One region of the Halalkalibacter sp. AB-rgal2 genome, then DNA from elsewhere that is predicted to be linked to it. Evidence: riboswitches for the same ligand, from Rfam matches in the RefSeq annotation. Region 1 holds a riboswitch; the other holds the start of a gene.
What was found. Region 1 has a riboswitch for S-adenosylmethionine ahead of ACERJO_RS02190 (methionine biosynthesis PLP-dependent protein). Riboswitches for the same ligand answer to the same signal wherever they lie in the genome.
Positions count from the first base shown of each region.

Region 2: another riboswitch for S-adenosylmethionine. It lies ahead of mtnK (S-methyl-5-thioribose kinase); the one in region 1 lies ahead of ACERJO_RS02190 (methionine biosynthesis PLP-dependent protein).

Region 1 is NZ_JBGUAV010000002.1:130,528-135,360, reverse strand. Features, by position in the region: gene ACERJO_RS02205 (asparaginase) at 134-1,102, opposite strand; gene prsW (glutamic-type intramembrane protease PrsW) at 1,266-1,913, shown strand; gene ACERJO_RS02195 (hypothetical protein) at 1,929-2,093, shown strand; SAM riboswitch class I at 2,163-2,267, shown strand; gene ACERJO_RS02190 (methionine biosynthesis PLP-dependent protein) at 2,417-3,529, shown strand; gene ACERJO_RS02185 (bifunctional homocysteine S-methyltransferase/methylenetetrahydrofolate reductase) at 3,556-4,833, shown strand, end outside.
Region 2 is NZ_JBGUAV010000009.1:33,843-38,675, forward strand. Features, by position in the region: gene mtnA (S-methyl-5-thioribose-1-phosphate isomerase) at 1-960, opposite strand, end outside; gene mtnK (S-methyl-5-thioribose kinase) at 957-2,168, opposite strand; SAM riboswitch class I at 2,244-2,350, opposite strand; gene ACERJO_RS09340 (2,3-diketo-5-methylthiopentyl-1-phosphate enolase) at 2,516-3,703, shown strand; gene ACERJO_RS09345 (2-hydroxy-3-keto-5-methylthiopentenyl-1-phosphate phosphatase) at 3,709-4,356, shown strand; gene ACERJO_RS09350 (methylthioribulose 1-phosphate dehydratase) at 4,350-4,833, shown strand, end outside.

The DNA of each region.
Region 1 (4,833 bases):
GTAAAAGTCTAGAGATGGGTATTTCAAGGGGATTGAAAAAGTTTGATTTTTAACTTTTCCAGTCCCCTTTAAGCAATGCGCGAAACCTTTGCCTATTTTGAAAAGCTTAGTATGAGTGGTTTTTTTATTACGATTATTGCTCAAATAAAGCGTGCATCTGAGATAAGTCATTTGTTTGTTCGAGTACCACCATTAATTTCAAGCGAGCCTTTTGTCCATTTAAGCCATTTGCGAAAATGACTCCTAATTCTTTTAATGTTCTGCCACCTCCTTCGTAAGCATAAATATCTTGAACGATACCACTAAAGCAACGTGAAACAAGAATAACAGCTATATTGTTAGATAGAAGTGATTGAATAGGTTTAACTAATTCAGGAGGTACATTACCTTGGCCGAATGCTTCGATCACCAACCCATCTATATTCGTCTTATGGATGGCGTCGATGATGCTAGGGTCCATTCCTGTATAGGTTTTCATTAAGGCAACGTTCTTATTTAATTGAGTCAAATTATACGTCTCACGCTTCGTTAACGTGTGGTGAAAAGTAACCCCGCGCTTTGTAACAATCCCAATTGGCCCATATTGAGGGCTTTGAAATGTAGCAATATTGCTTGAATGTGTTTTCGTTACGTTTTTTGCAGTGTGAATTTCATCATTTAAAACAACAAGAACACCTTTTCCTTCCGCCTCCTTACAGGCAGCTACTTTGACAGCTGAAATGAGGTTATGAGGACCATCTGCGCCGAGTTCATTACTTGATCTCATTGCACCTGTCACAATCAGCGGGATGTCCCATCCTAATAATAAATCAAGCAAATAGGCTGTTTCTTCAAGAGTATCAGTTCCGTGAGTAATAACAATTCCTTCTAATTGATCTTCCTTAACTCGTTTCTTCATATGTTTTGCTAATTGTACTACTATATAAGGAGTCATATGAGGAGAGGGAATATTTAAATAATCATCAACGATGACAGAAGCTATTGTTGATAGAGATTCAATTGTGGAATATAATGGATTTAACTGTTGCTTTAAGATTGTACCATTTGGACCTTCTTGCATCGCAATCGTTCCACCAGTATTAAGAATAAGTATTTTTTTCAATTTATACACCTCTTATCGATCTGAATAATGATAGTACTGACCTTATATATCATAGCAGAATAATGATTTACTTGAGGAGGTTATGAAGCATTTTTCTGCACGTTTTTTCTGAGTCGAATAATCAAAGGTTCAAATGCTTAAGATAAAAGGGAAAGGACATATAATGATTGCACTCATTACAGCAGCTATTGCTCCGGGAATGGCTTTATTATCATATTTTTATTTAAGAAATCATTATAGTGATACAACAGTTGGTTTTATTTTTAGGACATTTTTTGTTGGTGCTCTCTTAGTGTTTCCAGTTATGGTATTACAATATGCTTTCTTAACGGAAGGTTACTTTCAACAAGCTTTTCTTCGTACTTTTTTCTTATATGGATTTGTTGAAGAATTTTTTAAATGGTTTCTTCTTTATTTTTTTACTTATCAACATACGACATTCACTAAACGTTATGACGGTATTGTTTTTGGTGTCGCGTTATCGCTCGGCTTTGCAACACTTGAAAATGTTTTTTACTTATTAGCAAATGGTCTTGATTTTGCTCTTGGAAGGGCTATTTTTCCTGTATCGAGTCACGCTCTGTATGGGGTCATAATGGGCTACTACTTTGGACGAAGTAAGCTTGAGCATTCAAGAAAACGTTTATATCTATTTTTCGCTTTATTATTTCCATTTTTATTACATGGAACATATGATTTCATTTTAGTATTATTTGATATATACTTTCTTATTGGAATGATTCCATTTATGCTGTTATTATGGTGGTTAGCATTGACAAAAGTAAAACGAGCTCATCAATTAGATGTTTAAGAAAGGGGAATAATCATGCAACAGAGAGAGCGGTATCGCGTTGTTATACGCTGTTTAAGTTGTGGTGAAAAATATATTTTACGAGGTTATTTAAATGATCATGGTGAGTTTGAAACGGGATTTAAACGGTGTGTATGTGGAAATGATCAACAATTACACACAGATGCAACTCTCGAATAAAAAAGAAAACGAAATAACCTTGCAAATTTAACGAAAGTGTTGTACCTTTAATAAAACAATATATGATGATTCTTATCACGAGAGGCGGAGGGAATGGCCCTATGATGTCTCAGCAACCAGCCACTAGGTCAGGTGCTAATTCCAACAAGTTGAAATTGACTTGAGAGATAAGAAGGAGAGCTGATTAAATGTAAACAAACACCTTCTTCTTATTACTCGAAGAAGGTGTTTTCTTTGTTCTACAAAAAGTAAGAAGGATATGATGATGAGACTACTAAAAAAAATTAATCTGAGTTGTCTTATTTGACTAGGAGGTTATGTTGATGAATGACAAGCATTTACGCACAGAACTTGTACAAATTGGAAACCGCTCAAAAGATCCTACAGGAACCATTAATACTCCTGTTTATTTCTCTACAGCGTATCGGCATACAGGTATCGGAGAATCAACGGGATATGATTACTCTCGTACAGGTAATCCAACAAGGGAAGTGTTGGAGAACGCCATTGCTAGTTTAGAAAAAGGAGACAGAGGCTTTGCCTGTAGTTCAGGAATGGCCGCCATTCAAATTGTCTTTTCATTATTCGAGGCAGGGGATGAAATTATCGCTTCGAAGGATTTATATGGCGGAACCTATCGGTTATTTGAAGAAGGCTGGAATAGATGGGGTTTGAATTTTTCGTATGCCGATCCTCGTGATATTCGTAATGTTGAAGCTTGTTTAACTGATAAAACAAAAGCGCTCTTTATTGAAACACCGACAAATCCACTTATGCAAGAAGCATCCATCAGTGAATTAGCTACTTTTGCTAAAAAGCACGATTTGTTATTGATTGTTGACAACACCTTTTATACACCATTGCTACAGCAACCGCTAGCTGAAGGTGCTAATATCGTTATTCATAGTGCATCAAAATATTTAGGTGGTCATAATGATGTGATTGCTGGACTAATAGTCGCAAAAGGTGAAGCTTTATGTGAAAGGCTCTTTTATTATCAAAATGGTGTAGGTGCGATACTTTCATCTTTTGACTCTTGGTTATTAATAAGAGGAATGAAGACATTAGGTTTAAGAATGAACAAACACCAAGAAAATGCGAAAAAAATCGTTCAGTATTTTGAGCAAGAGGAAGGTGTAAAAGAGGTACTTTATCCTGGGAAAGGCGGGATGGTTTCATTTCGAATTGAACAGGAAGAATGGGTAAATCCATTTTTACAACAATTAAAGCTAATCTCATTTGCTGAAAGTCTTGGTGGAGTTGAAAGTCTTATGACTTATCCAGCCACACAAACTCATATGGACATACCTGAAGAAATTCGAATTGCCAATGGTGTCTGTAATCGTTTATTACGCTTCTCGGTTGGGATTGAAGAAGCTGAAGATTTAATTGGAGATTTACAGCAAGCATTTCATTACGTAAAGGGGCAGTCCTAGCATAGGATCGAGATGGGAGGAATAAGGTGACTTTTTTAAATCAGCTACAATCTAACATTTTAATTGGTGATGGAGCAATGGGGACTCAATTGTACGCATTAGGCGTTGATCAATGCTTTGAGGAGTTAAATCGTACTCATCCTGAAATGATCGTTGATGTCCACGAAAAATATGTAAACGCTGGAGCTGATATGATTCAAACGAATTCATATGCAGCTAATGCTATTAAACTCGATAAATATGGTCTTTCAAAGCAAGTGAAAGATATTAATTATCAAAGTGTGAAGCTTGCTAAGCAAGCTTCACATAATGACACTTATATATTTGGAACAATAGGTGGGATTAGACGTTTTCAATTAGAAGAAGTAGGGCTCGAAGAAATTCGAAATGCTTTTAAGGAACAAGCTGAAATCCTACTTGAATCAGGTGTGGATGGTCTTCTTCTTGAAACATTTTATGATCTAGAAGAAGCAAAGCTCACTGTGGAGCTTGCTCGTAACCTAACTTCCTTACCGATCGTGATGAATATCTCATTAGGAGAAATCGGAGTATTAAATGGTGGGATTCCTGTAACGGAAGCATTTAAAGCTTTGTATCATAATGGTGCAGACGTTGTTGGTTTAAACTGCCGTATGGGACCTTATCATATGTTGCGTTCATTTGAAACCGTTCCTATTCCTAATCAAGGGTTTCTTGCTGCTTATCCTAATGCAAGCTTGCCTGATTTCCGTGATGGACGTGTTTTTTATCAATCTAACGCTGATTATTTTCAATCAATGGGGAAAAAGTTTATCGAACAAGGTGTGAGATTACTAGGCGGTTGTTGTGGTACGACTCCGGAACATATTGCTGCGTTTGCCAAAGTAAAAAAAGAAGTAGCCCCAATTACGAGCAAAGTTGTCCGTCCTTTACATCAAATATTGGTGAAAGATCAAATTCCATCAAAAATAGATAAACCATTGCCAGAGATCGTGAAGGAACGCCATTCAGTTATTGTAGAATTAGATCCACCAAAGAAATTAAGTACGGAAGGTTTTATGCAAGGGGCTAAAGCATTGAAAGATGCCGGTGTGGACGCAATTACAATGGCTGATAATTCGTTAGCTTCTCCGAGAGTTGATAATTTATCTCTTGGTTCAATGGTCAAACAGCAGCTTTCGGCACGGCCACTCGTTCACATTACTTGTCGAGATCGAAATTTAATCGGATTACAATCTCATTTGATGGGATTACATGCACTAGGAATGAATGATATATTAGCTATTACAGGTGATCCTACGAAGGTAGGAGATTTTCCAGGGGCG
Region 2 (4,833 bases), on a different contig from region 1:
AGTTACATCAAAAGCAGGATTATATACTTGTATATCAGTAGGGGAGATTTGCTGACCATTAATCGTTCTAATTTCATCAGCATGTCGCTCTTCAATTTCAATTTCATCGCCAGAAGCTGTATCGAGATCAATTGTTGAAAGTGGGGCAGCGACATAGAATGGAATATTTAAGGCTTTAGCGATTAAAGCAATACCGAATGTTCCAATCTTATTAGCTGTATCTCCATTAGCTGCAATTCGATCTGCTCCGACAATGACGGCGTTAATCCCTTTTGATTTCATTGTATGTGCTGCCATATTGTCTGTAATTAGAGTGACGTTTACACCAAGGTTTTGTAATTCCCATGCCGTTAGTCGTGCTCCTTGTAAGACAGGTCTAGTCTCACAAGCAAAAGCATTTAATGTGATTCCTTGCTCCTTTGCAAGGTAAAATGGAGCAAGAGCTGTACCATATCGAGCTGTTGCAATACCACCTGCGTTACAATGTGTAAGAAGGGTATCTCCATCTTCAAATAAAGCTAAGCCATGTTCGCCAATCGCTCTACATACAGCTTCATCTTCTTCCTGTATAAGCTTTGCTTCATTTAATAGTAGTTGCTTTGCCTCTGATACAGTGCTGGCTGATTTAGTTACCTTAACAACCCGTCTAATAGCCCAAAATAAATTGACAGCAGTTGGTCTTGCTGATTCTAAGTAGGTGGCCTGTTCTTGGAGTGAAGCTAAATAGGTCTGGAAGTCATCTCCTTCAAATGCTTGAGACCATAAACATAACCCATAGGCAGCAGAAATACCAATGGCTGGAGCACCTCTTACTTTTAATTCAAAGATAGCATCCCAAATATCTTGTATCGCTGTTAACGTTAAAAATACGGTTTGCTGTGGTAATAGTCGTTGGTCTAGCAGTTTAACATGATTGTTATTCCATTCAACCGAACGAATCGGTTCTACTGCTTTTGTCATTGTGTCACAACCTTCTTTAGTTCATTAATGGATGTTATTTGTGATCGGTTCATAATAAGTGTTTTCCCTAATGTAATAGCAGAGCGTTTAACGTTCAAGCGTAATTCCTCATTTTCAATAGCTTCAACGTCTTCAACACCAGCTAATCCAATCATTCGACGAATCATTTTACAACCAGCAAAGCCAAGAGTATCTTGAAAAATTTGTTTAAGTACATCATCTAAGTAACCATCTACTTTCATAAATGAATCTTGACTATTGTCCTGCCATAATGCACCGAATTCTACATCAAATATGTTCCATGTTTCTATTAATACACTTAGTAAATAGTCTTGATACTCATTTCTTGTCTGATCATTTTCAATATGACCTTCTTGAGATAGATAGCTTAGTAGAATATTGGCAATAAAGGCGCCGATATCAAAACCCATTGGGCCGAAGTAAGCAAACTCAGGATCAATGACAACTGTTTCCTCAGTTGAAGCAAATATACTACCAGTATGAAGGTCTCCGTGAATGAGCGCTTCTCCTTTTGTTAAGAAAAGGTGTTTCAAAGAAGCAACTTCTCTTTTTAATGTCTTATCTGACCAAAGCGTTGTTTCGACAAACTCTCTTAATTTGCTCGGAATATTATTTGTGTCATGGTCAAAGAATGGGTCTGTAAAGACAAGATCTTCTGTAATTTTACAAAGCTCAGGGTTGTTGAAATGTAACGTTAATTTCTTCTTCTCTTGTTGATTCATCCCAAAATCAGAATGATAAAATAAAGTATGCGCTAAAAAAGTCCCGATATCCCGTGCAAGACGAGGATAAACTTTTCCTTCAATTAATCCTTTTCGTACTATTTGTAGATGAGATAAGTCATCCATGACAGTGACAGCCAATGTATGATCAGAATGATAAACGCGAGGCGTAAACTCTGGTACAACTTCATAGGCGTGTTTTAATGCTTCGCTTTCGATACGCGCACGATCAAGTGTTAATGGCCAACTAGAACCGACCACCTTTGCGTATGGTAAGGCTTGCTTCAATATAATTGATTTATTCGCTTCTTTATTTTGGATGCGAAAAACAAGATTGAGATTACCATCCCCAATTTCCTCAGCTTCTAAAACATCATTTTGTGTAAATAGACCGATTTGTTTACTATAGGCTATTGCCGTTTCAATTGTAAAAGGTTCATATCTAACAGTATCTATAGTCATCATCTTTCCTCCCTTTCGCTCATTCAAATGAAAAATCCTCTTGATTTATCAAGAGGATTGAAACAGAACTGTTCGTTCCTCTCATCTTTCAGAATGGATTTCATTCTGTTGGAAGTAGCACCTTCGCGTAATGCAGGTTGCCGGGCGTCATCGGTCCAAATCCCTCAGCCTTCTCATGATAAGAGTGTTATTCATAGTCATTTAATATACGGTCATGTTACACTTTTTCAATATAGTTTGTCAATTCAGATTGTTTGAAAAGTAAAAAGATTGACGAAAAAATAGAATACTGTCATAATTTTTAATTAATGAACGAATACATATCTGTTGATATATAGGTGGTGGCAAATATGGGTGAGGTACTAGCAACCTACCTAATAGATGGAACAACGAATATTGAAAAAAAAGCCGATTCGATTGCGGTTGGATTAACGGTTGGATCATGGACAAACCTTCCTTCAGTCGAACAAGAACAATTAAAAAAGCATAAAGGGCGAGTTGTTAAAACAGAAATCTTAGATGAAAAATCAGTCATAACGATTGGGTACCCAAGTTTGAATTTCACGAATGATATTCCGGCTATTTTGACAACGGTATTTGGAAAGCTCTCTTTGGATGGTAAAGTGAAATTAGTGGATCTTTCCTTTGGTGAAAATTTAAAGAAAGAATATCCTGGACCAAAAGTAGGGCTAGAAGGGATTCGTAAGCTTTCTGGAGCTTATGATCGTCCATTGTTGATGAGCATTTTCAAAGGGGTAATCGGCCGAGATTTATCTTCTTTGAAGGAACAGATGAAAGGTCAAGCACTTGGTGGTGTTGATATCGTCAAAGACGATGAAATACTGTTTGAAAATGAACGGACACCTTTAACTGAGCGAATTAGAGTCTGCAAAGAAGCACTCACGGAAAGTGAAGTGGAAACAGGAAAAAGAACACTATATGCAGCAAATATTACAGGCCGTACGTTTCAGTTGAAGGAGCAAGCAAAACGGGCTGTAGATGCAGGCGCAGATTTACTTCTATTCAACGTCTTTTCATATGGGTTAGACGTGCTACAAGAATTAACAGAGGACCCGGACATTCCACTGCCTATAATGGCACATCCTGCATTTTCAGGTGCGATGATTTCATCAACGGATTACGGTTTATCACCTTCTCTTCTTCTTGGAAAACTTTCGCGTATGGCTGGTGCGGATCTTGTCTTATTCCCATCTCCTTATGGATCTGTCGCGATGGCCAAGGAAGAAACGATTAAAATTGCTCGTGAATTGACCGATAAAGATCTGTTTCATCGGGCCTTTCCCGTGCCATCTGCTGGTATTCATCCTGGTCTAACACCGAAGTTATACGAAGACTTTGGGATCGATAGTGTGATTAATGCTGGCGGAGGAATTCATGGTCACCCTGGAGGGGCACCTGCTGGTGGAAAAGCATTTCGACAAGCAATTAATGCGGTTATGCAAGGTCAATCATTAAAGGATGCAGCCTTACATTCAGCGGAACTCCGTCAAGCAATTGAGCTTTGGGGAGGAGCGTAAAAAGAATGAAGCCTGTTATTTTTTGTGACTTTGATGGGACGATTACAACGAACGATAATATTATTGCAATTATGAAGGAATTTGCTCCTCCTGAGTGGAATGAAATCAAGGATCAAATTTTAGAAGAGACAATCTCGATCCAGCAAGGTGTCGGGCAGCTCTTCCGCTTACTACCATCTTCTTCGAAGCAACAGCTGATCGATTTTATTTTAGCTGATGCAAAGATTCGCGAAGGCTTTGACGATTTTGTCGCTTATACAAAGGAGCAAGGAATAGAATTGATCATTGTAAGTGGTGGCATTGATTTCTTTGTTTATCCTTTATTAAAGGCATATGAATTACCGGTTTATTGTAATTCGGCAAGCTTTGATGAGGAGACAATCAAAATTGAATGGCCTCATGAATGTGACGCTTTTTGTGAGAATGATTGCGGTTGCTGCAAGCCTTCTATTATTCGTAAGGAAGCAAAAGGTAGAGATATTATTGTCATTGGCGATTCGATAACCGATTTACAAGCGGCAAAACAAGCTGATTTCGTTTTAGCACGAGATTTATTATTAGAAAAATGTCAACAATTGAATCTGAAACATGCACCATTTGTTACGTTTCATGATTGTATAGAAATGTTGAACGAAAGGGGGCTCGAATCTTGATTTTGCATTGGAATGAACTTGCAAGTATTAAAAGAGAACTAGCAGTAAGAGATTGGTTTCCAGGAACGAGTGGAAATTTATCAATTAAAGTACAGGATGAGCCACTTCAATGTTTAGTAACGGTAAGTGGCAAGGATAAGTACAAAGAAACAAATGAGGATTTTGTTCTAGTTAATGAAGATGCGGAGCCTTTAACCGATGAAGGTAAGCCATCGGCTGAAACCGTCATACATTTAGAAGTGTATAAAAAGACAGATGCTGGTTGCAGCCTGCACGTACATACGCTAGATAATAACTTAATATCTGAGCTCTATTTTGAACAAGGATTTATTACATTCAAAGGAGTCGAGCTTATTAAAGCATTTGGAATTTGGGCGGAAGATGGTCAATTAACGATCCCTATCGTTGAAAATTATAGTGACCTTCCTACGCTGGGTAAGGCTATTAGTCACGTGATTGAACCCGACACAAAGGCCG